Regions from separate parts of the Faecalicatena sp. genome, predicted to be linked through region 2. Evidence: riboswitches for the same ligand, from Rfam matches in the RefSeq annotation. Region 2 holds a riboswitch; the other holds the start of a gene.
What was found. A riboswitch is a leader RNA that binds a small molecule or an ion and turns the genes downstream of it on or off. The one in region 2 is predicted to bind thiamine pyrophosphate.

Region 1: it holds a riboswitch for thiamine pyrophosphate, as region 2 does, so the genes downstream of both, AC4OGX_RS01940 (thiamine-binding protein) here and thiW (energy coupling factor transporter S component ThiW) in region 2, are expected to answer to the same signal.

The regions. Positions count from the first base shown of each region.
Region 1 covers NZ_JBZUUL010000003.1:28,967-44,482, forward strand. Annotated here, with positions in the region: gene AC4OGX_RS01910 (beta-propeller fold lactonase family protein) at 268-1,287, shown strand; gene gnd (NADP-dependent phosphogluconate dehydrogenase) at 1,356-2,768, shown strand; gene zwf (glucose-6-phosphate dehydrogenase) at 2,770-4,167, shown strand; gene AC4OGX_RS01925 (ABC transporter ATP-binding protein) at 4,213-4,947, opposite strand; gene AC4OGX_RS01930 (ABC transporter substrate-binding protein) at 4,952-5,956, opposite strand; gene AC4OGX_RS01935 (ABC transporter permease) at 6,061-6,849, opposite strand; gene AC4OGX_RS01940 (thiamine-binding protein) at 6,818-7,114, opposite strand; TPP riboswitch at 7,333-7,443, opposite strand; gene AC4OGX_RS01945 (amidohydrolase family protein) at 7,642-8,652, shown strand; gene AC4OGX_RS01950 (hypothetical protein) at 8,884-9,177, opposite strand; gene AC4OGX_RS01955 (helix-turn-helix domain-containing protein) at 9,224-9,493, opposite strand; gene AC4OGX_RS01960 (relaxase/mobilization nuclease domain-containing protein) at 9,554-10,903, opposite strand; gene AC4OGX_RS01965 (plasmid mobilization protein) at 10,864-11,193, opposite strand; gene AC4OGX_RS01970 (helix-turn-helix domain-containing protein) at 11,454-11,807, opposite strand; gene AC4OGX_RS01975 (helix-turn-helix domain-containing protein) at 12,034-13,038, shown strand; gene AC4OGX_RS01980 (ABC transporter ATP-binding protein) at 13,035-14,639, shown strand; gene AC4OGX_RS01985 (hypothetical protein) at 14,700-14,876, shown strand; gene AC4OGX_RS01990 (DUF3592 domain-containing protein) at 14,935-15,192, shown strand.
Region 2 covers NZ_JBZUUL010000017.1:534-16,049, forward strand. Annotated here, with positions in the region: gene thiM (hydroxyethylthiazole kinase) at 1-761, opposite strand, end outside; gene thiW (energy coupling factor transporter S component ThiW) at 796-1,326, opposite strand; TPP riboswitch at 1,458-1,561, opposite strand; gene AC4OGX_RS08095 (elongation factor G) at 1,696-3,771, opposite strand; gene AC4OGX_RS08100 (prephenate dehydrogenase/arogenate dehydrogenase family protein) at 4,022-5,116, shown strand; gene aroA (3-phosphoshikimate 1-carboxyvinyltransferase) at 5,179-6,471, shown strand; gene folK (2-amino-4-hydroxy-6-hydroxymethyldihydropteridine diphosphokinase) at 6,616-7,434, opposite strand; gene folP (dihydropteroate synthase) at 7,490-8,305, opposite strand; gene AC4OGX_RS08120 (HD domain-containing protein) at 8,401-8,883, opposite strand; gene folE (GTP cyclohydrolase I FolE) at 8,899-9,453, opposite strand; gene AC4OGX_RS08130 (bifunctional folylpolyglutamate synthase/dihydrofolate synthase) at 9,471-10,772, opposite strand; gene AC4OGX_RS08135 (GntR family transcriptional regulator) at 11,012-11,389, shown strand; gene AC4OGX_RS08140 (ABC transporter ATP-binding protein) at 11,382-12,284, shown strand; gene AC4OGX_RS08145 (DUF6449 domain-containing protein) at 12,259-14,343, shown strand; gene AC4OGX_RS08150 (phospholipase D family protein) at 14,464-15,516, opposite strand, start outside.

The DNA.
Region 1 (15,516 bases), on a different contig from region 2:
TTTTTGTGGAAATTTGCAAAGGGGTCAGACCCTTTTGCTCACCGTTTTCAGAATTTTCTCAAATTAACCCATACTCACGTTTGAAAACCCGTTTTTTTGGGAAACTATATCCTAAATTGTATGAATTGCAAAGGGGTCAGACCCCTTTGAATTTTCTCCCCCCAGTACTTGACAGTTCTTTCTGTAACGTCTATAATTACAGTTAATAACTGTAATATTTTTCATTACAAAATGTTTTATAGTTTTGTGATTTAGAAAGGAGAATCTATGAAATTATCTGATCCTAATATACTTACTGGTTATCTGGGGACTTATGCTTCTTCTAAAAGCCTGGGGATCTATCGGTTTACGCTGGATACCCGGACTGGAGAGCTTTCTGTACCGGAATTGTATTATGAAGCCCCGGACTGCAAATATTTATCACTTTACAGAGGTCTTCTGGCAGCGCCATTCCAGAAAAACGGGGATGCCGGCATCTGTCTTCTAGATACGAAATCCCAAAATCCGCTGCTTTTAGACCGGCTTTACGGTGAGAAGACCACCTCCTGCTTTCTGGCACAGGATGATGAGTTTGTCTACACTGCCAATTATCATGAAGGGCATGTGCTCATTTACCAGAAGGCCAGACAGGGGCTTTCACTATACAAAAGAATTGAGATCGCGCCGAAAGCTGGATGTCACCAGGTTCTTTTCCATAAGGGCCTCTTATTAGTCCCTTGCCTTTTATTAGATGAGATCCGCATTTTTGACATTGAAAATGATTTCCGCCAGACAGGGACGATCTCCTTCCCCAAAGGCACCGGCCCCCGTCATGGAATCTTCACGAAAGACCACCGTTATCTTTTTGTGGTCAGTGAACTGAGCAACGAGCTTTCTATGTTCGCCGTTGAAACGGAAACGGCTCTCAACTTCCGGCTGCTCTGCGTGAAACCGCTTCTTTCCCCTTCTGTCAGTTATACAACCGCGCCTACCTCCGCAGCGATCCGTCTTTCACCAGATGAACGGTACCTGTACGTCTCGACAAGGTATGCCGACGTCATTTCTGTCTTTGCGGTAGAAAACGACAGCGTCACCATGATACAACAGACAGGCAGCGGAGGAGTCCATCCCAGAGATATCCTCCTCACTCCCAGTGCAGATTTCCTGCTCTCGGTAAACCGGACAGAGGGAGGCCTTGTATGTTTTCCCTTAAATCCAACAGACGGAAAACTTGGCCCCATCTGCTCAAGGGTCCCGGTCTGCGAAGCAGTCAGCATTGCACTGAGTGAAACTGCTCACAGCATCTAACTAACATCACAGGGCAGATGCCTTCCCCGGGAAGCAGCCCGCCAATTAAGAAAAGGAGAATCTAGCATATGAAAAATTCATTTGATATCGGACTGATCGGTTTATCCGTCATGGGCCGCAGCCTTGCCCAAAACATGGCTGACCATGGTTTTCAGACTGCCGTATATAACCGCAGTCCCGAGGTAACAAAGCAGGTGATGAAAGAACATCACCATGAAAATATCACCGCATTCTATAACCTGGCTGAATTGATCTATTCCCTGAAGCGCCCCCGTAAGGTCTTTCTGATGATCCAGGCCGGAAAACCCGTGGATGCGGTCATCGACCAGCTGCTCCCCATCCTGGAGGAAGGAGACATCATTATGGATGGAGGGAATTCCTACTTTGAAGATACCAACCGTCGTTTTTCCAAATTGGAAGACCTGGGGATCCGCTATCTGGGTGTCGGTGTTTCCGGCGGAGAAGAAGGCGCCAGACGAGGTCCTTCTATCATGCCCGGAGGGACCCGCACTGCCTATGACGAAGTCGGCCCCATCCTGGAAGCGATCTCTGCAAAAGCAATGGGAGAGCCCTGCTGCACTTACATCGGCCCCGCAGGAGCCGGGCATTATGTGAAAATGGTCCACAACGGCATCGAATACGCCGATATGCAGCTCATCGCAGAGGCATACCTGCTGTTGAAACACGCAGGGGGCTTTACCAATGAAGAACTGGCGCAGACATTTGAAGAGTGGAACCAGGGGGAGCTTCAAAGCTATCTGATCGGGATCACCGCAGACATTTTCCGTGAAAAGGACGACCTTGCTGCGGGATATCTCATTGATCATATACTGGACAGCGCAAAACAGAAAGGCACCGGACGCTGGGCCAGCATTGAATCCTTGCATCAGGGGGTAGATATTTCCATGATCACTGCTGCCTGCAATGCCCGTGTCATGTCAAACAAGCTAAAGGAGCGGGAACTTGCATCCTCCCGCATCCATGAGCCATCCTACACCTATGCATCTACAACGAAAAAGGAATTTGCCGAAACAGTAAAGGATGCACTCTATGCTGGAAAGATCATTGCCTATGCACAGGGCTTTTCATTGATGAAGGATGCTTCCGCTCAGTTTAACTGGAATCTGGACCTTGGCAGCATTGCTTCTATTTTCCGCGCAGGCTGCATCATCCAGGCCGTATTCCTGAATGATATCACCAAAGCATATCGAAGGGATCCCGACCTCGACAGCCTGATCCTGGACGATTATTTCCTTGCCTGCATCAATGAAAACCAGGGCAGCCTCCGGGAAGTCGTTTCCACAGCAGTTTTAAGCGGCCTGCCTGCCCCTGCATTTGCAAATGCAGTCTCTTATCTGGATGAATTCAGCTCTGTGGCAAACGGGGCGAACCTGATCCAGGCACAGCGCGATTGTTTCGGTGCCCATACCTTTGAACGAACGGACAGAGAAGGCACCTTTCACCATGAATGGAGGAAATAAGATGAAGATCCATACCAATATCACAATCTTCGGCGGCACAGGAGATTTGACCTTTCGTAAACTCCTGCCCGCCCTTTACACCATGTTCCTCACAAAGAAGCTTTCGAAAGACAGCAGGATCGTAATCATCGGCCGCCGGGATTATGACAGCCTCTCCTACCGCACTCTGGCAGAAGACTGGGTAAAAAAATTTACCCGTCTTCCTTATACAGAGCAGGACTTCTTCGCATTTGCACAGCTGATCTCCTACTTTCGCATGGATCTGTCCAATCAGCAGGATTACCTGAAGCTGAACGAATATTTTTCCCAGGATGAGATTACGTCCCACATCTTCTATCTGGCAGTAGCCCCGAAATTCTTCACGGTCATCGCAGACGGATTGGAAACGGTGTGCGGTGCCTGCCATGGAAAAGTGATCATCGAAAAACCTTTCGGAGAAAATCTGCAGGCCGCTGAAAAGCTGAACCAACAGCTGGAACGCCATTTTGGGGCAGAACAGATCTACCGCATCGACCATTATCTGGGAAAAGAAATGGTCCGCAATATCCAGGCGATCCGCTTTACGAATCCGATCTTTACAGACGTCTGGAATTCACGGTATATCGAATGTGTACAGATTTCCGCACTGGAGGATGTAGGGGTGGAAACAAGGGGCGGTTATTATGATGCCAGCGGTGCCCTAAAGGATATGGTTCAGAACCATCTCTTCCAAATCCTCTCCATCGTTGCCATGGAACAGCCCGAGGTATTTAACAGCACCCAGATGCACCAGGAACAGTTGAGAGTCCTGCGTGCTCTGCGTCCTTTAGACGAAGCAGATGTGGGATCCACTCTCATCCTGGGACAATACGAAGGATATCGCAGGGAGCCTCTGGTCGCCCCGGATTCCACTACGGAAACCTTTGCAGCCCTTCGTCTGTTCATCGAGAATGAACGCTGGAAGAACACCCCCTTTTACATCCGCACCGGAAAAAGGACCGGGGTAAGACAGATGGAGGTCTCCATAGTATTTAAGCGGTCCATGCCTGAGGTTGAGCCCGATATCCTGACCATCAAGATACAGCCCACCGAAGGAGTCTATCTACAGTTTAATATTAAACGCCCCGGAGATACCGAGGAGATCATCCCGACCAAAATGGATTTTTGCCAGAACTGCAATATCGTACATCAGTTAAATACTCCTGAGGCTTATGAACGACTTCTGACCGCATGTATCAACGGGGAACGCTCCTGGTTCTCCCAATGGGACCAGATTGAGATCAGCTGGAATTATATTGAGCAGTTAAAACAGCGTTTTAAGGAAAAGAAGCTTCCTGTTTATCCTTATGAACAGGGAAGTCCAGGCCCGAAAGAAGCCGGCGAGTTCTTGAAAGCCACCGGACACAGCTGGATCGAATGATCTAAAAAGGAGACATAAGGGAATTTTCCCCTTACGTCTCCTTTTTTACAATTTTTCTATAATCATCCTCTTGTACTCTAAAAACTCCTCTGACAAATTGAAATCCTTCCGCCTTGGTTTCGGTTCCCGAATCACAATCTCCTCCGTGATCCGCCCAGGCACTCCGGTCAGCAGATAAATCCGATCAGACAGAAGCAGCGCTTCGTCAATATCATGTGTGATGAATAATGTTGACATCTTGATCTTGTCCATGACATCCAGGTACCATCTATGCATATCACTCTTGGTCAGCGTATCTAATGCGCTGAACGGTTCATCCAATAGAGCTACATCCCTGGAGAACATATAGGTCCGCAGAAGAGCTGCACGCTGTCTCATACCGCCGGAAAGCTGATGGGGATATTTTTTCTGTGTCCCTTCCAATCCAAATTCCTCAAAGAAGGGGCGAACCCTCTCCCTTGCAGCCTTTTTTTTCTCTCCCTTGATCAAAAGCGGAAGTGCCACATTATCCTCAATGGTCCGATAAGGAAGAAGCAGATCCTTCTGGAGCATATAGCTGATATGCCCGGGCTGTCCCGTTATCTCTTCCCCATTGAGTATGACATTTCCCTTATCCGGTATGTTCAACCCGGAAATCACATTGAACAAGGTCGTCTTCCCTCCACCGCTGGCCCCCAGCAGACAGACAAGCTCATTTTCATGCAGTTCCAGGGAGATATCCTCTATGACATGCTGCCCTTCATAGGACATCGTCACGTCTGTTACAATCAGTTCTGCCATTTCATCACTCCAAATAATCGTTATTAAAGCCTGTATTTTCAGGGATTTCTGTCTCTGACAGACCATTTTCGTTGATCCAATTATAGAAGGCATTCCATCTGGACGGATCAATATACCCCCATTGTTCTACCTCTGCCTTATACTGGTCTTTCATGTACTCCTGGCTTGCCTGTACCATCTTCTGATCCAGTTCAGGTGCTGCTTTGCACAAAATATCTGCTGCCCCCTTTGGATCGTCGATCGCGAACTCGTACCCTTTTTTTACCGCAGAAAGGAAGGACTTTGTTGTATCTTCATTTTCCTTCATCCATTCACTATTCCCAATGATGACCGGAGTATAGAAGTCAAAATCACTGTTGATGTCCTTGAATGCGAAATAATCTGTCTCAAGTCCTGCAACCTCTGTAGCGATTCCACCCCAGCCATAGAAGACCCATATCGCATCTACTGACTTGCTCTCTAATGCGGAGACCTCGTCTGTAATTGTACTCGGTATCAGCTCGACTTTGCTGAAATCACCGCCGTCAGCCTCAACTACATTCTTCAAAGTCGCCTTCTCTAAATCCAGATTCCATGTGACATATTTCTTGCCCTCCATTCCCTTTGGACGGTCCATGCCCTCTCCCTTCCGGGAAATAATTCCTGATGTATTATGCTGTAGTACAGCGGCTACTGCTTCGATCGGAAGTGCATCGTCTCCGATCAGGGCCGGCATCATGCTGTCCTGGAAAGAAATTCCGAACTGTGCCTTCCCGGAAGCGACCAGAACCTCAGCACCATCCTCCGGCGGCTGTACAATCTCCACTTCCAGACCTGCATCTTCAAAATATCCCTTCTCCTGTGCAACATACAGCCCCGTATGGTTTGTATTTGGCGTCCAGTCCAATACGAAAGTCAGCTTTGTCAGATCCTTCTTGTCCGTTTCTTTTTTATCTGTATCCGAGCCGCATCCTGCCAGGCTTACAACCATAGCCGCAGCTAAAAGTACCGCTAATATTCTCCTTTTCATATTCCGCTTCTCCTCCTGCTGTTCATTCTGTCTATCACGTACATTCTGTATTTTCACTGTCATTCAACGCATTTCCTACAATAATAACTTCACTTTCACCACGCCTATTTCCGTTCTTCCCAGGGCATGCACTTCTTCTGAAGCAGATTCACCGCTTTCATCAAAAGCAGGCTGATTGCAGAAATCAAAAAGATGACTGCAAACATCTTATCAAAGGAAAATGCCTTCTTCACGCGAATCATATAAACGCCCAGTCCATTGAATCCTCCCAGCCATTCAGAAATCACGGCGCCCACTACGGCATAGGACGCAGAGATGCGCAGGCTTGCAAAGAACTGGCTCAATGAGCCAGGAAACTTCACGAACCAAAAAATCTGCATCTTGGAAGCCCCCATGGAACGCATCAGACTGATCGTATCCCGGTCTGCGGCGCGAAAACCATCCAACAGGCTGACCGTAATTGGAAAAAAGGTCACAATCACGATCAGTATGACCTTCGGTGTCATCTCGTACCCAAACCACAGCACTAAAAGCGGTGCGATTGCCACGGTAGGAACCGTTTGGGTCAATACGATCAGAGGATAAAAGGCCTGATATACCTTCTCGAACCGATCCATGACCACCGCCATCAAAAAGCCGATCAGAACACCCATAGCCAGTCCTACGAACGCCTCGATAAGAGTCACCTTCGCATTGCTCATCAAAAGCGGAAAATCATCGATAAATGATTTTACCACATCGATGGGGGACGGCAGCATAAATTTTGAAATCAGTCCCGTTCCACTTGCTGTCTGCCAGGCTCCAAGGATTACAAGGATCGCGAACACCGGCCAGAAGAATGCTGCCCGGTCCTGTTTCTTCTTATTGATGGTGTTTTGTGACTTTCTTTTCAATGGTAAGCACGTCTCCTTCCGGCTTGTATGATACCTTAATATAAGCCGCTACTGATGGTGCACCTGCACGAATCGCAATATGCTGGCACTCTTTTACGATATCCATCAGTTCATCATAATCTCCCTCAATTGCTGTCTCAAATGGTCCTACATAACAGTTCAGCCCCGTACTCTTAATATACGCGATCACCTCATCTACAATACGGATCAGTTCCTCATCATTTGCCGCCTCCGGCAGTGTCTGGATTGCTACACTTGCATTCATTCTTACTTCCTCCTGTTTTTACTTTTTTATTTTCAACTTTTTTCTTTCGTGGGAGATGTATCATCTGCCCGGGGAATTAATTCGTCCTGATTTTCCTGAAAGATAACATGAAGCTTTTCTATATAATAAACCCCGCCAGATAAATCTGGCGGGGTCCGCATTCTTCATATTCTTACCGAAGCTCCTCTCAAAGGTTACTTCTTTACATCCGGTTCGGCAAGTATTTTTATCTGCTTTCCTACGCTGGCATTATCCAGATCAGGTATACGGGTTAAAGGCCTAACAGCCTTACTCTCAGCCGGCTTGCGCCAGCACCCCTGCCTCTATTTAATTCCTTTTCTTAGTTTAGCCTCACTTATAAGAAATGTCAAGAACAATCTGATTGAATGGCGCGTGTGAACTGTAACTGTAGGATTGACCTGAGGGTAACTCTGCCCGCTGACATCCACCCGGATTGGTGCTATAATAGACCGTAACAGGGATCATAAATATCCCCCTACATTTTACAGTCCAAAGGAGACTTCATCATGAAATACGCCTATACAAACGGTATCCTCCTGGATGGTTCCAGGGACATGTCACCACAGACCGGCAGGGTCATCCTGACCGAAAGTGAGAGCATTGAAAAAATTGTATCAGAGGGTTCTGACTTAAGCGGCTATGAAATCATAGACCTAAAAGGCCAGTACATCATGCCCGGACTGATCAACATGCATGTTCATCTGCCTGCCAGCGGAAAACCGCAGAAAAAGCAGCAGGATAATACAAAACTGGTAAAACTAATGACTAGCAACGCACTGATGCGCAGGATCCTCATCAGCATGTGCGAGGGCTATGCACGGACCCAGTTAATGAGCGGTGTCACCACGATCCGTACAATGGGAGGTGTCCAGAATTGTGACAGCCTGATTCGCGACCGTATCCAGTCTGGCAGGATCACCGGTCCCCGCATCCTGGCTTCTAACATGGCAGTCTCCGTTCCAGGAGGCCACATGGCGGGCTCCCTCGCTTACATAGCCCACAATGCAGAGGAAGCAAAAGCTTATGTACAACAGATTGCTAAAGACAAGCCAGATATCATTAAGCTCATGATTACCGGTGGAGTCCTTGATGCAAAGGGAAAGGGAGAACCCGGTGAATTGAAGATGCCGCCGGAATCTGTGAAAGCCGCCTGTGAAGAAGCCCATCGGCTGGGGATGAAGGTCGCTGCCCATGTGGAGAGTCCAGAAGGCGTCAGGGTCGCTTTGGAAAACGGGGTCGATACAATCGAACATGGTGCCAAACCAGACGATACGATTATCAGACTGTTCAAAGAACGCAATGCCTGCCATATTGCCACCCTTTCTCCTGCACTCCCCTACGCCTTGTTCGATCGTTCCATCAGCAATGTGACCGAAACCGAGCAGTATAATGGTGAGGTCGTCTTTAAAGGGATTGTGGAATGTGCAAAGATAGGGTTAGATAACGATACTTTTGAAAACACAAGAAAATCAATGTTTTTCGAGCAACAGACAAGCAGGTATTGTACTAAAAACTGAATAATGTACCGCATAAGGCGGCGTTTCTCACTCCTACACAGGAGAACAGGAACGCTGCTTTTTTTATGCCCTCATGTTACGCAGTAAAGGCAAATAAAGCCTTGATTTACAGGGCATAACAGACACGAAACTTACATAGGCGATACAGAATACCTTTTCCTTTAAAATCGGGGTTCTACTGCGTAACATTCTAAAATCAGTACCTATGAAAAAACAGGGTGCGGGAGGTCATTACTGGCTTCCTGCGCCCTGTTCATTTTGTGTCTGACTGTCTTTATCCTGCATTTCCGGCTTCGGCTGTAATTCTTTTTCTATCCGGTTCCGGTAATGGGTTTTCCTGCGGTAAAAATATTTTGTTACTTCCTGTTCCGGCAGCCATATCCCCGCAGCTTCTATCCGTTCCATAACAGCGGCAACGATTTTCCAGTTGTTGCGCTTATGCGGCTCATATCCCTTTTCTATCCAAAGACGGCGGTATTCCTCATAAAGCCATGTACTGACAGTTTCTTTCTGCCGTTGCTTCAAATGTCGGAACTGCTTATCTGTCCGCAGAAGCTTCCCGTTTACCTTTTTATGATTTTTTGTTCCGATTTCTTTTTTCCTCTCTTTCCATTTCTTCAAGGGGAAATTGGGGGAGGGCTTCTATCAGCTTCATTGTGATATACTGGCGCATATCTTCATCAATTTCCATTTTGAATGTTCCGTCCGGCTGGCGTTTCTTTACAGTTGCCTGCCTGTCAATTTCGCCCTTGTAGCACATAAGCACCTTTTCCACAGCCCATGTTTCCCCGGCAACGGCGGCGCGTATGGTTTCATAATCGGGTATCGTTTGGTCTGCCATGTTTTCACACTCCTGTCTGTATTGGAATACCTTTATCCTACCACGCTTTTATGAATATTTCTACTGTAAGCGTTCGGTTTCCCTGCCCCGTTCCGGCTCTTTTTCCAGTCTTAAAATACTGTCTATGTTCTGCTTAATAACGTCGTATTCCTTGACCTGTTTTTTCAGCTTGCCATAATCGGCGTAAAGGGCTTCTTTCTGCGCTTGGAGCTTCCCGTATTCTTCCTGCATGGCGGCGAGATTGGGGAGCTTGGTAATGCCCGACGCTTTCAGTGCCTTTGCCGCCGCTTCATGGAGTATCAGACTGCTTTCCTGCTTTGCCCGGTATGCGTCCTTATCCTTTGCCCTGCGGTATGCTTCATAGACGGGTTTTGTCTTTTGGTAAGTGGTAACGTGCTTCATCAGCACTGCCATGTCTGCAAGACGCTTTTCCACGCTCTTTAATGCGTCTGCTGTCTTTACATTTTCCGCATTTATTTCCTCAATCCGGCTGACTAAATCCGCGTACTGCTCAATCTTATGTTCCGTCAAGAAATTCATAGTCTTTGCTGCCAGTTTCAGATTATGGATTTTTGCCCACTGTTCATAGCCCCGGCTCTGCGCTGCCTTGATATTGTTTTCAATGTTGATAAGCAGCGATACGCCGCGCTGCTCTTTGGGAGCTTTCGCCGCCTTTGTGCGCTTGCCCGCAATCCGTTCTTTGATTGCTTCCTCTGTATAATCTGCACCGAGAGTTTTTAAGCGGGTAAATCGTTCCTGTCCGGGAGCGCGGCAGGAGATATATTTTCCCGGCTTTACCTCATAACCCGCTGCCTGTAACCGCTGCAACAATTCTTCAAAACTTGCTACTTGGGGGATAAGCGTATCGACGGTAATTTTCAGCTTGCCTTTCCAACTTGTACCGACCTTTTCCGCTTGATATTCTGCATAGCTTTTTCCCTTGCTGCCTTTGCCCGGAACGACAACAGACAGCCCGTTTTCCCGGCACAGCCTGTCACTCATATTCCGTATGCCGTAGTAGCTACGCTTATTGGAATTGTACTTATGGTAGTCAACAAAATTGACCGCACAAAAAATGATATGGTTATGGATATGCCCTTTGTCTATGTGGGTAGTTAGGACGTATTCATGCTGTCCTTTTGTTACCGCGTCGGCAAGCTGCTTTCCGATTTCGTGGGCTTTCTCATAGTCCACTTCTCCCGGCTCAAAGGACTGTATCAAATGGTGGGCGAGATTGTTCCCCTTATCTATGGCTTGTGCAAGTGTAAATCCGAACTCAATGTCTGCTGTTTCATAGCTGCACCCAAAAGAGGACACATGCATTTTTCCGTCTGTTTTATCCGGGTTTTGGATATAGTCAAGGGCTTTGCTTAACGTGCTTTTAATAGGTTTAATCTTTGTAACCGCCATATTTCCGCAAGCACCCCCTTTATTTCCTCTATGTCCTCTTGGTAGACGCTGCCTGTCGTATTGACACGCTTTGCAATCTGATTGATGTTGACCCCGATTTTCTGTATCTCCGCTGTCATGGCTTTTATGTCGCTATGGTCTGTCTGAATGATATACCCGTCAATGGCAATCTTGCGAAGATACGCCGCCATGTTCCGGGTGGGGACGAGCTTCATTTTCTGTTCAATCAATGCCCGTTCTTCCTCTGTTACATAGAATTTGATTTGTACTTTTCTTTTTCGTCCGTTCATGCAATCGCTCCTTTCCATTCCGAGGGTTTGGGACACTTCCCAACAAGCAATTTTCAACCGACGAACCGCAGGACGGGAGGGCGAAAATACGGAAAATGGTACTCTTTTCCTATGCTTGCTACGAAAGTTTTTTATCTTTTATGCCCTTATTTCCCTCTACGGAGAAAAAGTCGTTTTGCCAAATCAATGCAAAAGAAAAACGCTGCAATCTGCAAAGATTACAACGCTTCCTAAATCCTATTCAGTTTTGCCGGACACATTTATTTGTCCTCTTTTTCGACTTCTGAAATTTCTTTTGCAGTTGCCGTTACAATCCGTATGCCGTTATCACTCATATCATCAAGGAGAGCGTCGAGCTGCCGCCGCTTTGTATCTTTTACGGCGGGCGTATCTAAAAGAAACTGGTCTACGGATATATTGTAACGGAGCATAAGCTCAAAAAAGATTTGCAGACTGGGGTGCTGTCCTTTATTTTCAATATTCGCAAGGTAACGAGGGGAAATATACATTTCATCACTTACCTGTTTGCGGCTTTCCTTGCGCCCCGTCCGCGCAGCTTTTATCGCTTCTCCAAATGCTTTGAAGTCATATTTTTCTACTGGTCTTTTTGCCATATTTATTCACCTAGTTACATTTTACTGTTCCCCTTTCTGCTTGGATATGTCTACATAGTTCTAACTATTAGCTTAAATATTTCCACTATTTGTTCTTCAAGTGTTGATTGCTTTGTTAAAACACATTATATTAACAATAGGTTATAAAAATATATATCACAAGTTAACCACTTGTACATGGGACAAGTAAAACAATTAGGGTACAATATATATGGAGGGATTACTTATGCAAAAATTAGCGGTAGGAAAAATATTGCAAGGTTTGAGAAAAGCAAAAGGTATTACACAAGAACAATTAAGTGAAATATTAGGAGTGTCATGTGCTGCAATTTCAAAGTGGGAAAATGAACAAATGTATCCCGATATAAGTTTTTTCCCTATTCTTGCACGCTACTTCAATGTTTCAATAGATTGCTTGTTTGGATTTTCAAATGAATTAACAGAAAAAGAATACAAAGATTTCAAAGAGGAATGTACGGAATTATTCGCACAAAAACAGTATCTTACTGGAATGGAAAAAATAAAAGCATTATGCTATCTGTTTCCCACGAACGATAGGTTGAAACTGGATTTAATAATTGCTGTTATTCCATATATTGCATTGGCTCAAGAAGTGGAGATACGAGAAAAAGTAGTATATCAGATGATAGCTCTTTGTCAAAATTGCGCGTCTAAAAATGTGCAGGCACAAAAACATTTTGTTTTAGGGCATTTGTTTATGCTGATAGGACAGTATAAACATTTTCCATTTTCTTTTTCTGATAGTGAAGTAAAAAATTTTGCGGCTGTCGATATGACAAACAGCTTATTATTGCGAACTGATGAAAATGCTATAAATAAGATTGAAACCGCAATAATTTCTTTAGGGGTACAGCTATTACATGAGTTACGAAATAAAATTTCATATTTGCAAAAAGAAAATGATTTGCAAGGAGCTTTATCTGTTACTAAAAATCAGATTGCTCTTGCTGAACTATTGGAATTAGACCATAGTGTTTATTTTATGCTCTATATGAATGTTTCGCATTTATATTGTCTGTTAAAGGAAAAGGAAAATGCAGAACAGGCAGTTGAAAAATTTGTTAAGTTACTTAGGGAAAAGTCGATTGATGATAGTGTTCTTCTTCAAGTATATAAAACTGGATTTTCAGCTAAGCCATTTGATTTGATAAGAAATACGTTGATTTTTGCACAGTTAATAACCATGCTGAACGAGGAGGTTACCAAATGAAAAAATATTCTTTTCTATTTTCTTATTTCAAAAAAGCAAAAATACTTTCACTATTTTTTTTGATGATTATTTCATCAGTATTGACACTTTTACCCCCATATCTTGTTAGTTATATTTTAGATGAGGGAGTCATTAAAACTTCAATAGAAACAATCGTATATTGCAGTATATTCTTAGTATTTATATATATTTGCAGTTTTGCGGTCAATTATTTTATAAGTCAAAATTTAACAAAGACAAGCAGTTATTTTATTGCCGATTTGAAAAACGACTTATTTACTAAAATATTGAAGTTGCCTATGGAATTTTTTGATAAGCAACAAACGGGATATATTTTTGAACGAATAAAAGAAACTGAGTCATTAAATGTATTTTTCTCCCCTGTATTTTTGAAATTTGTAACAAGTATAGTTTCGTTTGTTGGCGCATTGGTTCTTGTATGTTCAATTCGGTGGGAATTATCTTTGATTTTACTGCTGTTTTTGCCTGTTATATATTATTTCACTAATTATTCAAGCATTAAGATAAAAAAAGCGTCAAAGGCTTTACTTGAAACAACAGCCCAAACATCGGGAAAAGTACAAGAAAATATAGGCGGTATTTCAGCAGTTAAAGAATTAAAAATGGAAAATCAACGCTCATCTGAAATATCCCGTCAACTTAAACAAGTTGCAGATAAATCCGTTAAGCGCGGTAAGATGATGAATTTTGCTTCCGAGGGTATAGTAGGAATTACAAATATTGCTTCCGTTCTGCTTATTGTTTTTTCCGGTATCTTTATTATTAAAGGGAAAATGTCTTTAGGAAACTATTGGGCAGTATCTCAATATGCTTTATTGATTTTTGCACCTATGCAACTTTTAGCAAGTATTAGTATTATGGTACAACCCGGTATTGCAGCTTTAACAAGAATTAACGAATTGCTAAAATTAAAAACCGAAGATGAAATATGTGGAAATAGGCAGGTTGGAAAGATAGAAAATATTATATTTTCAGATGTTTCGTTTGGCTATAATGAAAAAACAGTTATTGATAATTTCAATATGGCAATTAGTAGAAATGAAAAAGTTGCACTATTAGGGAAAAATGGAAGTGGGAAAACAACGATTGCAAAATTGCTTTTAGGATTTTATAAAGATTATTCCGGTTCTATTCGCATTAACGATATTGAAATCAAAAATGTTTCTTTATCAGATTTGAGAAATCGAGTTGGGATTGTAGCACAAAATATTGTTCTTTTTTCGGGTACTTTATTAGACAACATTAGATTTATTGCACCACAGTTAGATGAACATGAAATTACAGTAGCATTAAGTAAAGCAGGATTGGATATTTCTGAATTTACAGGCGGACTTCAAGCAGTGATAAGTGAAAATGGTAAAAACCTGTCGGGAGGACAAAAACAGAAAATTGCACTTGCAAGAATGATTATAAAAAACCCGGACGTAATGATTTTTGATGAAGCTACGTCAAACTTGGATATAGAAACAAGTAATTTGGTAAAACAATCAATACATACAATTTTTGCAGATAAGACTTGTATTATTATTACGCATGACTCTGATATGGCTTCTCTTGCGGATGCTATTATTAAACTATAAACACAAAAAAGAATGAACAGAAAATATGTATTATCCATTTAATAATTTGGAGGTAAAGATATGATGTATCGGACAGAATTAGTAGAAGAAATTACTGTTGAAAATGCCACAGTGAAAATCAATGCCAAAATAGAGGAAATGGAAAAGGAAAGCTATCGTCTTGTCACAATGTCATTTTGGGGAACTGAAAGAGCCGTATTAGTTTTCAAAAAGGGATTAAAGGGTAGTTTGCTTTAATATGGAATTATCTAAATAGAAAATTGTTCATCTTAAATTATCATTGGAGGTATGGATTATGGAAAAAGAAACAATGGGAACTGTAATTTCCGTTACAAAACAATGGTGGTTAAAAGTGAATCGTAAACCTGTCCGCGCCCACGCTATGGATGGCGTAGCCTTTCCGCATACTATCAAGGTTGAATATACGATAGGCGGCAAAGATTACACTTGCAAAAAATGGATTGGTGCAGGACATAAAGTTCCTGACAAGGGAACAACGATTAAAGTTATCTATTATGAAGATAAACCATCAAAAGCAAGAATAGAACTCTGATTCAATTAGATTGATATGGTAGGTTTTATTCGTTGTGGAGTGAAAAGTTTTGGTAATTCGGATTACTCATTACGGAAACAATAGTGTCTTTAAAATACACTTCCTAATTCTGCTTTACGACAGTAAAAAAAAAGCCGTCGCAACGCAGACAAATTTTCACGCGCCTATTCTATTTCGGCGGCTTTGATTTTCAGAGCCGCCGTTTCTTTTTGCCTATCAGAAACTTACGACGACCCTTAACCATGCAGACATGGCGGCTTTAGGAGGTAGCCGCCATGAATTATAAACCATATCGACAAATTCTTACATTCTTTGACTTATCAA
Region 2 (15,516 bases):
ATCAAATCTGTGCGAAACGTTGCATTCCCTGTCCTCTTTTTCAGTCTAAGCCGTTCTGCAATTTCACCGCTGACTCCCATCGCTGCTATGGCCGTACATGCCGCCTCAAATGGCTCCTTTGGCATTGCGCCGCAAAAGGCGCCGATCAGTGAGGTCAGCATACAGCCGCTGCCTGTGATCCTTGACATGACCGGGCAGCCGTTTCTAATGACCATGGTCCTCTTTCCATCCGAAACCACGTCTATCTTTCCCGATACCGCAATCACCGTATCAATACATTTGGCAAACTGTCTGATCCTGTCTGCATTTTCCTTGAGATTCTCTTCTGTAATCACATCCGATACGCTGACGTCGACTCCGCTCCCGGTTGCCTGTTCCCCGGAAATACTGCGGATCTCCGATGCATTTCCCCGTATCACAGAAAAATGTACCTCTTTAAGAAGACGTGCTGCCGCATCACGCCGAAGCTTTGTTCCTCCGGCTGCTACCGGGTCGAGTACCACCGGAACTTCCAGCTGATTTGCCCTTCTTCCCGCAAGTACCATGGCCTTAGTGTCCTCGATCGCCCCCATGTTGCAGACAAGTGCCTGAGCACCCAAAACTGCTTCCTCCACTTCCCGGATATCATGTGCCATGGAAGGGGAGCCGCCTGCTGCCAGAATGATATTGGCACAGTCATTCACCGTCACAAAATTCGTAATGCACTGGACAAGGGGCATCCTGTTCCTGACAAGCTCCAGTGCCTTTTCAAAATCAACCATCTTATTTCATCCTTTCTCATCTGTCCTTCTTCTGCTATCTGTCCAGCTCATTTTTCATGCGTTCCAGAAGCTTTGTCCGCCGCAGTGTAAACAATACGGCAACACCCATACCCGCACCTACGACCGCCGAGGGCGTGTAAAAGGGAATGTAGTAGAATGGGGACTGCGCATCCAGCCCATATAACAGTTTCATCAGTGGATAAGAAACCATTGCTCCAACCAGTCCCGTACCGACTACCTCTCCTATAAACGCCATGATAAAGCTGTTCGTCCTGCGGTATAGAAGTCCTCCTAAGACCGGACCGAATACTGCTCCGGCCACCGCCTGGATCGTACGCCCGGAAAGCATACGCATGACGCCGCACAGAAAAGCGGCCCCGCAGGCATACCAGGGCCCCAGAAATACCGCTGCCAGCACATCTACAAAGTGCTGGAATGGAGCCATTGCCGGAAAGTAGACGAATGTATTCAGTACAAACGCCAGACAGGCGAACATTGCCGCCAGTACCATTTTCCTTGTTCTGCTCTGAACCCTTTTGTTCATTTCCAATTGTGTCTGTCTCATTTACAGCTCCTCCTAGATTAAAATTACCTGAGTGCATGTCCCGCCGGGAAGGCTTTTTATGATATAGAGTATCAGGTTCCCTATGACATAAAAAAATGGGAAGTTACCTTTGTAGTAACTTCCCACTAAAATTCATGTATTCTCCGTTTCCCTACGTTGGCATTATCCAAATCAGGTTATGGGTCGAAGGTCATACCTTCCTCTCAGCCTGTCATACAAGCTCCCCGCTATTCAGTTTACGTGCACTATTGTACACCCATATTATTTAAAATACAAGATTATTCTTTTATTCTTTACGGTTCACTCATCTGTTATGGTTCAGAGTCAGCATCGAAGATGCATTTTGCAGATAGCGTTTGTAAACTGTAACTAATCTTCCGCTGCTCTTGCGGCGATCTCTTTCTCCTGCACATCAGATGGAGCCTGCTCGTATCTTGCAAACGCATAAGCATATGTGCCGCGGCCTCCGGTCATGGAACGTAATACTGTGCAGTATCCAAATAATCCTGTCATCGGGATATCAGCCTCGATCACCTGCTTGCCGCCTGCAGTCGGGTTCATTCCAAGAACACGTCCGCGCCTCTTATTCAGATCGCCCATGACATCACCGGTGTACTCATCCGGCACTGTTACCTTAAGAGAAGCGATCGGCTCCAAAAGAACCGGGCCTGCTTCCATAAAGCCCTTCTTAAATGCCTGGATCGTTGCGGTCTTGAATGCCATCTCAGAGGAATCTACCGGATGGTAAGATCCGTCATAAAGGACTGCCTTCACACCTACGACCGGATATCCGGCAAGAGGTCCCTTTAAGACAGAATCCTGTAATCCCTTTTCAACTGCCGGGAAGTAATTCTTCGGTACTGCCCCGCCAACTACAACTTCCTCAAATACATAAGGAGTCTCCAGATCACCGGACGGCTCAAATCTCATCTTAACATGACCATACTGTCCGTGTCCGCCTGACTGTTTCTTATACTTGGTATCCACGTCTGATTTCTTGCGGATCGTCTCGCGGAAGGCAACTTTTGGCATCTCTAATACAACATCTACTTTATATCTGGCTGCAAGCTTGCTTACTGTAATCTCCAGATGCTGGTCCCCCATACCATAAAGTAAAGACTGACGGTTCTCACTGTCGTTCACAGCCTTTAAAGTGACATCCTCTGCCATCATCTTAGCGAGTGCCTGGGAAACCTTGTCGTCATCCCCTTTTGTCTTCACCGAATATTTCATATATGTATACGGTACGGAATACTCTGTCTTAGCAAAGGATACCGGAGTTGCCTTTGTGGAAAGGGTATCACCGGTCCGTGTATTGGACAGCTTCGCGATCGCACCGATATCACCGGCAAATAATTCGCTCACCTCTGACGGCTTGTTGCCGCACATCGTATAGATCTTGCCCGGCTTCTCTTCTGAGTCTGTATCTGCGTTAAATAAGACATCATCCCCCTTTAACACACCGGAGCACACCTTCACGAAGGAATACTTACCGATGAACGGGTCGACCATTGTCTTAAATACATAGGCGCTCTTTGCCTTTGAGAATTCATAATTCGCCTCAAAGATCTCATTCGTCCTGCGGTTCAAGCCTGCGCAGGATCTTCTGTCAGGACTTGGGAAGAATCTTACGATATCGGAAAGCAGATTGGCAACGCCCTGTGCCTGGATATTAGAGCCCATCGCCACCGGAACGATATCTCCGTCCATAACCTCGGTACGCATCGCTGCACGGATCTCTTCCACAGAGAATTCCTCTCCTGCAAAATATCTCTCCATGAATTCATCACTTGTCTCAGCAACAGCTTCCATAAGGGAATCTCTTAAAATCTCCAGGTTCGGCAGGCAGTAATCCGGGATCTCACACTCTTCTCTCTGACCGATTCCGGTGTATCTTCTGGCTGCATTCTTGATCACATTGATATATCCGACTAACTTCTCATTCTCACGGATCGGCTGGAAATGAGGTGCGATCTTCTTGCCGTATCTGTCTGTCAGATCAGCCACGACCTGGCGGAAGCTGGCATCATCCACGTCCATCTCAGTTACATATACCATACGCGGGAGATTGTACTTATCACATAACTCCCAGGCCTTTTCTGTACCGACCTGTACTCCGGCCTTACCGGATACAACGATAACGGCCGCATCAGCTGCGCTGACCGCCTCTTCTACCTCTCCCACAAAATCAAAATATCCCGGTGTGTCCAGAATATTGATCTTCGCCTTTTCCCACTCGATCGGGATCAGTGTGGTGCTGATAGAGAATCCGCGCTTCTGCTCTTCTTTATCGAAATCACTAACCGTATTAGAATCAGAGATCTTACCCATACGGCTGGTTGCCCCTGATACATACAACATAGCCTCTGCCAGGCTCGTCTTGCCACTTCCGCCGTGGCCTAATAATACTACGTTTCTAATCTCGTCTGTTCTGTAAACCTTCATGCTGCTGCCTCCTTGTGTGTCGTTATTATGCGCATGCTTTATATTGTACTTCCGGCGCACACGTGTTATGTGTATATTGTACTAAAAAAAAACTCTTATTACAACTCATTTATGGATTTTTAACAAAATTTTTAAGAAGAATCCCCCCCCCTGAGGCCCCTCATTAACTCATCGTTTACTTTTTCACATTAAGATGTTAAACTGTCTTATGTGATTTTACTTGAACAATACCAGAAAGGACTCGATTAATATGGCTCTGAAAATTGGATTTATAGGTCTGGGATTGATCGGAGGTTCCATTGCCAAGGCGATCCGGCAGTATTTTCCGGATTATGAGCTGCTGGCCTTTGATAAAAGCAGAGAAACTCTGGCACTTGCAGTCCAGGAGGGAACGATCCATACCTCCTGTTCTTCTATTGATGAAAATTTTAAAGGGTGCAGTTATATTTTTCTCTGTGCTCCGATTGCTTATAATGCTGCTTACCTGACTCAATTAAAAGAATACCTCTCACCCGAATGTATCCTGACGGATGTGGGAAGTGTGAAGACCTCCATCCACGAGGAGGTGATCCGCCTGGGGCTGGAAGCGAATTTTATCGGCGGGCATCCCATGGCCGGCTCCGAGAAAAGCGGGTTTGTAAATTCCAAGCCTGTTTTGATCGAAAATGCCTACTATATCCTGACCCCCTCGGCTCTTGTCTCACAGGAAAAGGTGGCGGCATACAGACAATTCGTGGAGGCGCTTAAAGCTCTTCCTATTATCCTGGATTATGAGGAACATGATTATATCACCGGAACTATCAGCCACCTGCCTCATATCATCGCATCCAGCCTGGTAAATCTGGTGCATGATACGGATACCAAGGATGAACTGATGAAGAATCTGGCAGCCGGAGGATTTAAAGACATCACGCGCATTGCCTCGTCTTCACCGATCATGTGGCAGCAGATCTGTTTAAAGAATAAGAAAAATATTTCCCGTATCCTGGGCGATTATATCGAAGCTTTAAAAAAGGCGAAAGATGCCGTGGACGAAGAGGCCGAACAGCAGCTCTACTCCATGTTCGAGGATTCCAAGGATTACCGGGATTCCATGCCGAACAGCTCCGCAGGACCGATCAAAAAGCGGTTTGCCGTTTACTGCGACATTATCGATGAGGCAGGCGGTATCGCTACCATCGCAACGATCCTCGCCAGTAACCTGATCAGCATCAAGAATATCGGGATCGTACATAACAGGGAATTTGAAGAAGGAGTTCTGAGAATCGAGTTCTATGACGAGACTTCCTCCGGCAGAGCGGCCGAATTATTGAAAAAATACCGGTACGTCGTCTATGAAGTCTAAAAGCTGTCCATACACTGTCATGGAGATGTTTATATGAAGATACAGAAAGGATATACAATTTTATGGAATTAACAAATATTACAGGTTTAAGAGGGGAAGTAACCATTCCGGGGGATAAATCGATTTCTCACCGATGCGTCATGTTTGGCTCCATCGCGAAAGGAACCACGGAGATCCACAACTTTCTGGAGGGTGCTGACTGTCTTGCTACGATTAACTGTTTCCGCAGGATGGGGATCGATATCCACCAGAACGGGGATAGGATCACGGTGCACGGCAGAGGACTGCACGGTCTCAGTGCCCCGGATGACATTCTGGATGTGGGTAACAGCGGAACTACGACACGTCTGATCTCCGGGATACTGGCAGGGCAGCCCTTTGACTGTAAATTATCCGGCGACCAGTCCCTGAACTCACGTCCTATGAAGCGCATCATCGAACCGCTGACCCTGATGGGCGCCAATATTTCCAGCATTCTGCGCAATGGCTGCGCACCCTTATATATCTCAAAAGGAGAGCTCCACGGGATCCATTATGAATCCCCTGTGGCATCTGCCCAGGTGAAATCCTGTATCCTGCTTGCCGGACTCTATGCAGACGGGGAGACATCCGTAACAGAGCCAAGCTTATCCAGAAACCACACAGAGCTGATGCTGCAGGAATTCGGTGCGGACTTAAGAACTACCCATGATCTGACCTCTACAAGGGCAACTGCCTCGATCCGTCCATGTAAGGAGCTATACGGCCAAAAGATCACTGTCCCGGGTGATATTTCATCCGCTGCCTATTTCATTGCCGCAGGACTGATCGTGCCTGATTCAGAAATCCTGATCAAAAACACAGGGATCAATCCGACACGTGCCGGAATCTTAAAGGTCTGTGAGGATATGGGCGGGGATATCACGCTTTTGAATGAACGCATCGAAGGCGGAGAACGGATTGCCGATATTCTGGTACGCACCAGCAGGCTTCATGGGATTACGATCGAGGGTGATATCATACCGACCCTGATCGATGAGATCCCGGTTATCGCTGTTTTGGCTGCCATGGCAGAGGGAACCACCGTGATCCGGGACGCATCCGAGTTAAAAGTCAAAGAAACCGACAGGATCGAGACCGTCACAGACAACCTCGCCGCAATGGGCTGCCGCGTCACCCCTGCCTTTGACGGCATGATCATTGACGGGGGCCGGCCGCTTCATGGAGCCACGATCCATACACTCTTAGATCACAGGATCGCGATGGCTTTCAGCATTGCGGCTTTGGTGGCAGAGGGGACTACTAATATTCTGGACAGCCACTGTGTGAATGTCTCCTATCCTGCTTTTTACGATACCTTCGAACAATTGCTTTAGGCATCACGCCTAAGGGACATACCGGTACTGCGTTTCATACAAATACAAAAAAAGCTAGATCTTGGGCTGCCTTAGATCTAGCTTTTTCTGATTGCTTTTCTATTTTCATCTGATACAGGTATACCAATTGCCCCCTCAGTCCTTTCAAGACTGTGATACCTCTTCCAGCATCTCCCGTACCGTTTTTCCATTCCCCGGGTGATGCTTATATGGTGCGATCTCATGCAGCGGCTTTAATACGAAATCCCGTTTATGCATCTCAACATGCGGGATGCAGAGTGTATCTGTCTCCACGATCAGATCATCATAGAATATAATATCCATGTCCAAAGTCCTTGGGCCCCAGTGTATGATCCTCTCCCGTCCGGCATCCTGCTCGATCCTATTGAGGACCTCCAGCAATTCCTGCGGACTTAACAGTGTTCTTAATTTCAAACACCCGTTCAGGAAATCATCCTGCTCTGTCACTCCATAAGGCGGGGTCACAAGCCAGGAGGAGGTCTTTTCCACTTTACAGCCTCTGCATGCATCCAATGCCCTTACGGCATCATCCAGATACTTTTGTTTATCCCCCATGTTGGAGCCAAGAGCAATATATGCCGTATGCCACTGCCTTGCGATCTTTACAGAAACAGACTCCAGAGGCAGTCCCACCGGTGCCCATGGCTTCTTCACTTCCAATTCGATCTTCTCGAGGTTCACTGTACGAAGCAGAAGCTCCTGTGCCAGACTCTCCGCCACCCGCTCGATCAATTGATAGGTGTGCTCCTTCATATACTTATCTATAAACTGGCTGACTTCCCCGTAATGGATGGAAGCCGTCAGATCATCTGTTTTCCCTGCATATCTGGTATCTGTATATAATACAGCAGTAACCAGAAATTTCTGCCCCAGCACATTCTCCTCCGGGAAGACACCGTGCTTTGCAAATACTTCCAAATTCTCGATCTTGATCTGATCCATTTTCATCCTCCCTGCTTCTGTTCATGATTTTTGTCCCACGATCTGATGTCTGATCTTACACTTCATGCTCACGCAAGATCGCTTCTGCCATCTGGATCGCACGCTTATTTGCCTTTACGTCATGTACTCTCACAAAAGCGCAGCCGCTTAAGATGCCCATCACCGTCGTCACCAGAGTCCCTTCTTCTCTCTCATCCTCCCCAAGGCCCAGTGTCAGTCCGATCACTGATTTTCTGGAGGTGCCAAGCAGGATTGGGTATTCGAGAAATTTCAGACGATTGAGCTGCTTTATGATCTCCAGATTCATCTCATAGGTCTTACCGAATCCCACCCCCGGGTCCAGGATGATCTTTTCCTTAGCGATCCCCGCCTTTTCTGCGATATTTATGCTTTTCTGCAGATCCACAAGGACATCCGGCAGGAAATTCACATATTCCGGTTTTTCCCTGTTATGCATCAGACAGCATGCCGCACCGCTCTTTGCGATCACATCTGCCATCCGCTCATCATATTTAAGTCCCCAGATGTCATTGACTAAGACCGCCCCGGCCTCCAATGCTGCACTGGCCACCTGGCTCTTATAAGTATCGATGGAAACAGGAATGTCAAACCGGGCAGACAGCTTTTCAATCACTGGTACTACCCGTTCGATCTCTTCCTGAACCGAGATCTGTTCATGTCCCGGGCGGGTAGACTCCCCTCCCACATCCAGGATATCTGCACCATCTGCTGCCATTTCTTCTGCATGTTTAAGCGCTGCATCAAGCTGATTGTATTTACCGCCGTCCGAAAATGAATCCGGCGTCACATTCAGGATTCCCATTATATATGTATGATGTTCTGTATCAAACTCTCTTCTGCCTATCTTCATATCTCTGTCAAACCTTTCTTGTCTTAACCTGCTTCTTTTTATTCTGCTTCTCTCTATTCTTCTTAGTGTTTCTTTCCTGTGCCGCCTTTGTCCCTTTACCAGTCTATCTCCAGATTCTTTTTAGCCGGACTCCAATTACAGTCAGGCTCTGCGGGACATATATAGCATGCTCTGGATAATTTGTCGCTTTCACAAAGGAGTCTGCCAAGAACAGACATCTCATCTTTCATCCGTCTGTGTTCCCTGACCGCCTGTACGATATCCTGCTTTTCCTTTTCTGTAAAATCATCAATATCCTGTAATATCTCAACGGCGATCTCTGCCCCTGCTTCCTCGTGGGGGGTCTTGTCCGCATACTGGTGGTACTTCCCCAGGTCATGCAATAGAGCAGCGGCATAGATCAGCTCCTTTTTCAGTCCCAGATCTTCCTCCAGATTCCGGATATAGGCAATCCTTGCTGTATCCAGAAAATGAGGCATCTGGTGCCTACAGAAGATCCGATCCTGCTCTGCTTCCTCCACTCTCTCATAGCATGCTATGTAGAGCGGATGTTTCCTGATCTTTTCTACTGCCTCCATAGATCTGCCCCTTTCTTACCGCAGCATCTGGAAAAACTGATTCGTCAGCTCCTGATCCTCCAGAAATACTCCCCGCTTCACAACTGTGACTGTCTGGCTTCCCGGCTTTTTAATGCCGCGCATCGTCATACACATGTGCTCTGCCTCGATCATCACAAGGACTCCCTTTGGCTTTAAGTTCTCCATCAGAGCATCCGCGATCTGACCCGTCAGCTGTTCCTGCAGCTGAAGCCTTCTGGCAAACACCTCCACCGTTCTTGCAAGCTTGCTTAAGCCCACCACCTTTCCATCTGGAATATAGGCGATATGTGCCTTTCCATAAAAGGGGAGGAGATGATGTTCGCAGGTAGAGTAAAAGGTGATATCCTTCTCGATCACCATCTCGTTATCATCCACATGAAATGTCTTCTTTAAATGCTCTGCCGCATCCTCATACATCCCTCCATATAGTTCACCATACATTCTGGCGATCCGGTCGGGTGTATCAATCAGCCCCTCACGGCTAGTGTCTTCTCCAAGTCCTTCCAGCAAAAGCTTCACTGCCTCTTTTATTTTCTCCTGATCTATCATGATTTCTTACCTCACTATTATTCTACTGTCTGCTGCCCGATCTGCTGCACAGATTCCATGACCTGTCCAAGATAGGACAGTGACCCAAAGGCCAGTATCACCTCATCCTCTTCTGTCGATTCATAAGCCCTGCGCACTGCCGTATGGATGTCAGAGACAGCCATTACATCGGCACAATAAGGTTTTACTGCTGTTTTCAGTTCCCCGGCTTTTAACGTTCGGCCCTCATCCGGCAGATCGACGGTATAGATCTTCTTCGCCAAAGGTGCCATGAGCTTTGCGATCTTATCATACTCTTTATCTTTAAAGACTCCCATGATAAACGTAAGTCTTTTCTCTGCAAAATACTGCTCCACCGTCTCCTTAAGCCTCAGGGCCGCCTCCTCATTATGCGCCCCGTCTATGATAAACAGCGGTTTTCTTCCGATACAGGTGAACCTCCCCGGCCAGGCCGCCTTCGCAAAACCAGCCCTGACAGCCGTTTCGGAGATCTGAAAGCCTTGCTCCCTCAGTCCCTCTATCAAACGCAGCACCGTAACTGCATTGATGATCTGATATCTTCCGGCCAGTGCAAGCTCTATATTCGTCCAGTTTCTATAGGAAAATACCTGTCCAGACCAGCTTTCTTTTATCACCTCTGCCTCTCTAGAATCTGCCGTGTACACTTTGCAGGAGCATGACTCTGCCTGATCCTTGAGAACCTGCAGCACCTTCGGCTTCTGCTCTGCCGTTACAGCAATGCATCCCGGTTTGATGATCCCTGCCTTATTTCCGGCGATCTCCTCCAATGTGTCTCCCAAAAATCCCATGTGGTCCCGGCTGATCGAGGTAAATACAGCAGCAACGGTGTTTTCCACGATATTTGTGGCATCCAGCGTGCCGCCCAGGCCCGTTTCTAGAACTACTATATCACAGTTCATTTTCTTAAAATACAAAAAAGCTATTGCCGTCTCAACTTCAAAAACTGTGGGGCTTGCCTCACCTAAAGTTTCCATACGTGCAATAGCTTTCATAACCTCTTCCACTAATCCTGCGAACTCCTCCTTTGGTATCCACTCTCCGTCTACCTGAATCCGCTCCAAATAGGAAACCACTGTTGGTGATACATATCTCCCCGTCCTGTATCCTGCCTCACTTAAAATTGTTGAAGTGTATGCAAGCACAGATCCCTTTCCATTCGTTCCTGCGATATGTATGAACTTAAGATCATCCTGGGGATTGCCAAGCTCACGCAACAGACCTCGAATCGTATCCAAGCCAAGTACACTTCCGTATTTCGACACCTCGTCCAAATATACCCTTGCTTCTTTATAGGTCACGTTTCTCGTTTCCTTTCCTTGTTAAATTTTAGTGTTCATTATCACTGTTGTCCATCATAGCACTAAAATACAAATCCCACAAGAGAAAAATTTATGGGGAACGGACTTAGGTTGTGACAGCGGGGCGCCCCCTCTATCCATCTACAGAAAGTTTCTTGACTCTTCTTTATTTTCGTGGTATGGTTAGTGTATTAGTTGAAATAGTACACTTATTACACCCATAGAACAGGAGGTTCGGCATGATTACAATTGATTATCAAAGCAGGGTGCCCCTTTATGAGCAGATCGTGGAGCGCTTCCAGCTGCTCATTCTGAAAGGGGTACTCAAGCCCGACGACCAGATGCCTTCTGTCCGCTCCCTGGCCCTTAAGCTTTCTATTAATCCAAATACGATCCAGAAGGCTTACGCCCAGCTGGAACAGCAGGGCTATATTTATCCGGTCAAGGGACGGGGGAATTTTGTTTCCGGCACCAGAAAGCTGGCGGAGGAGAAAAAGGAGGCATTTTTCCATGATCTCGACGAGCTGCTCCATTATGGGAGAGAGATCGGGGTTACTTTAGAAGAATGCAAAAGTTTCATCGGACGATCTTATCATAAGGAGGCTGAACATGATTGAATTAAAGGATATTGACAAAACATTTCTGGATGTCCACGCAGTTGACCATATTTCTGCTTCGATCCGTGACAATCTGGTCTTTGGACTGGTGGGCAGCAACGGGGCGGGAAAGAGTACGCTGATGCGTCTGATCGCCGGTGTTCTAAAGCCGGATGGAGGTTCTATCCTGATCGACGGGCAGCCGGTATTTGAGAATCGAGGAGTAAAGCAGGATCTTTGTTTTTTATCTGACTCTCCTTATTTTTTTCCCAATGCCACGATTGCATCTATGCGGGATTATTATGCGCTGATCTATCCGAAGTTTGATAGAGAACAGTTTGATGCGCTGGCAGAAAAGCTGGGACTTTCTTTTTCCAGGAAGATACACTCCTTTTCCAAGGGAATGAAAAAGCAGGTCTCCATCCTCCTGGGCCTGTGTTCGGGTACCAGATACCTGTTGTGTGACGAGACCTTTGACGGGCTCGATCCGATGGTAAGGCAGGCTGTCAAGGCTCTGTTTGCCGCCGAGCTGACACAGCGCGACTTTACCCCGGTCATCGCTTCTCATAACTTGAGGGAACTGGAAGATATCTGTGACAGCATCGGACTTCTCCACAACGGTAAGCTGCTGCTGACCCAGGATCTCGACCAGATCAAATATCAGGTGCATAAGATCCAGTGCGTTCTTCCTGATGAAGCGCTGGAACAGCAGCTCTTAAAAGAGCTTGACATCCTGCAGTATGAAAAGACAGGCTCTCTGCTTTTTCTCACGGCACGCGGAACAAAGGACGCCCTCCTGGAGCATGTGAACCGTAAGCATCCGATATTTGCGGAAGTTCTGCCTTTAACCCTAGAAGAAATTTTTATCTGTGAAACGGAGGTAGCCGGATATGACATCAAAAATCTCTTACTTTAAGTTTATAGAATCCAACATCAAACACAGGGGATGGCTTGCCGCCCTGACTGCAGCCGCCTTATTTTTTATGATGCCCATCCATACCCTGGTCACCCTGGATGGCATCAAACGGCAGGAGGCATATGCACCGGGAACGAAGATGTTAACGGACTGGGTGATCGATTCCATCCCCGGGTTTCTCAACGGATCGCATTTCCTGATCCTGGGGCCTTTGATCGCTGTCATTGGCATCCTCTGTGCAGTAACAGGCTTCGCCTATCTGCATTCCAGGGAAAAGCAGGATTTCTATCACGGTATGCCTGTCACCCGCATGCAGTGGTTCGCGATTTCCTATGTAAGCGGAATTTTGATTTTCCTGCTGCCATACCTGTTATTCGGTCTTTGCACCATACTGATCGCAGGAGCCAATATCACCATCACCGCCGGCTTTCTGGGCTTATGTGCCGCCGCACTTTTCAGAGGTGTCATCGGCTTTCTCATCTGCTACCACACAGCGGTCCTTGCCATGTTTGTAACCGGAAGGATCATTACAGGTGTTTTGGCAGCATTGGTTATGATAGTTTACGGGAGTATCATTCCTCCTCTTTTTACCGGACTGGGACAATACTTTTTCGCTGCCTGGTCTGGCAATGTGCCTGATTTTCTTTTGAAAGTGCAGGAATTTTGTTCTCCGGCAGCGTTGTTTTTCCAACTCCTTACCGGTCCGCTCACAGGGCATCCTTTATCCGGGGTAATGATCGGTATCACTGCCGCCGTGATTCTTCTAGCCGCATCACTGGTGCTGTGCAGATGCTATCCGTCAGAGGCCGCTGAAAATGCACTTGCATTTCCAAGGACAGCGCCATTTATCAAATTTATGATCGCGGTTCCCACCGCCCTTTTTATCGGACTGCTGATCAAGTTCTTCAACTCGTCGGTAAATGTAAACTGGGTCGTTATATTCAGCATCATATCCGTGATCCTGGTGTGCATGGTCATTGAATTTATCTATCATCAGGACCTTTCAAAACTGTTAGCCGGAAAGATTTCAACCGCCCTTTCCCTGGGAGTAGTGCTCGTGATCGTCTGCATCCTGAAGTTTGATGTTTTGGGATATGATACTTATCTGCCCAAAGAGGCCAATTTGAAAAGTATATCCATGTCCGTGGATCTGCTTTCCGGATATTTTACCTACCCGGAATACTCCCGTCCTACGGTGTATCATCAATTAGATGAAGAGGACTTCGCTGTCACTGATTATGCTCCGCTGTATAAGCTTGCAGAAGAAGGTATTCAGAATCTGGAACAGGGGATCACGCCAGAACAGGTAACCATGAATGACTCCGGCTACGGCTTCATCAATGTCACGCTGCGCTATCAGCTGCTCAGCGGGAAAAATGTGTACCGGGAATACGCCGTCAGCCGGGATGAGGCCCTGCAGGCTCTCACCTCGCTCTGCAAAGACGAAGACTACCGAAAAATGATGTTTCCGATCTTCCATTTTAACAAGGATGAGGTTATGCAGATCGGTATGAAGGATATTTATTTCGAACCTGTTACACTTACCCTGGACCGCAGCCAGCAAAATGAGCTGCTTTCAGCTTACGAAAAAGACGTTATGGCCGCGTCCATTCCTGACATGCAGTATGAGTCTCCGCTTGGAGAATTGATCCTGTTCACCGAGGATTCAAGTATCGTCCAAACAGGAAACAGCAGTGGACCAAACCTGATCCAGACCGGACAATTTTATATCTACCGATCTTACAAAAATACGTTAACTCTGCTTGAGGACTATGGATATACCCTTCGGGAAGAAATAGACCCTAAGGATGTCATGTTTATGACCTACTATCCAACTGAAAATTCTGAGAGCGACAATTATGCCAGAAAAGAAATCATCGATTACGATTTCGGAGAAGGGATCGCCATCACCAAACCAGAAGAAATCAAAGAACTGCTGGGCAGAATCAGTTATGACGAATGCAACGGAATTCTCGGCGGCAGGATCAAAGCTGTTGGATCCGTGGAGATCACACTGCGCGAAAAATCCTACCCGAACTCCTATGCGGTATCCGAGTAACAAGCTTTTGTCTTAATACGGATGAAATAGAGGGGCGCTGTTCAATTGAGACTGATCCTGCTGCCTGGATGGACCAGCCGGGGAAAAACCAGGCCAGGCCGTCGTTTTCCCCGGCGCCCCCTACATCAGGAATCGGAACCAATTAAATAGTGTCAGCAGCTTCACCCGCCATTCTCTCTTTTTACTGATCGTCTGTCTTTCCACCCCGTCGGGAACATGATAGCTTCCGTCCGGCAGTGCCTCCACAGAATCTGCTTCATAGCTTTCCATGTAAGCTCTTAACTGACGGGCCACATCTCTGCTGTCAATCACAAGCATCAGCTCTGTATCCAGATAGGCACTTCTCATATCCATGTTAAAGGAGCCTACGACTGCCAGCTCATCATCGATCACAATACTTTTCCCGTGATAGGATACACCGCCCTCATACTCATGGATCTCAAGTCCGGTTTCCAGAAGCTTTCCCTTATTTTTCTGATAATCCGACGCTCCGAACGGATTTCCGTTATTTGCCACAGAATTTGTCATCAGCAAAACCTTTTTCTTCTCCCCGCAGACCTCTTTCAGAGAATCATACATCCAGTCATTGCAGATGATATAGGGGGTATGGATGACAACCTCTTTCCGGGCATTCTTCATAAGCTCGGCAAGGGAATAAAACAGCGTCGGCTCTTTTGCATATACATGGGTCGGATTGCTTAAAAGGGTAATCTTATTGACCTCATAGGTCATGCCGGTATAATCCGCCTTTTCCTGTATCATGGGATATTCCTTCTGAAGCTTCTTAAAGCGCTGCTTTAAAGCATCCTTCGCCTGAACCACATCTGTTTTATCTGCCAAGCCCTGCTTTTTCCCAAATATCTTACAGACATCCAGATCCCAGACTGACCAAAAATATGCTTCCAGCTGGTGGATCGAGCTCTCCTCACTCTCCGGGCGGGTACTGTAGACAAGTACATCCCGGTCATAATTCTTATATCCATTATCTCCCAGAAAATAATCATAGGTATTCCGGCCGCCTAACAAATACAGGTCATCATCCACGATCAGATATTTATCATGGAGCCGCCCCATACTTTTCCAGGGCATAAGAAGATTCAGCCGGTTATAGATTTTGATCTCCACATTTTCCATAGAAGACAATGCGTAAAAACAGGCATCCCCGTCCATCTG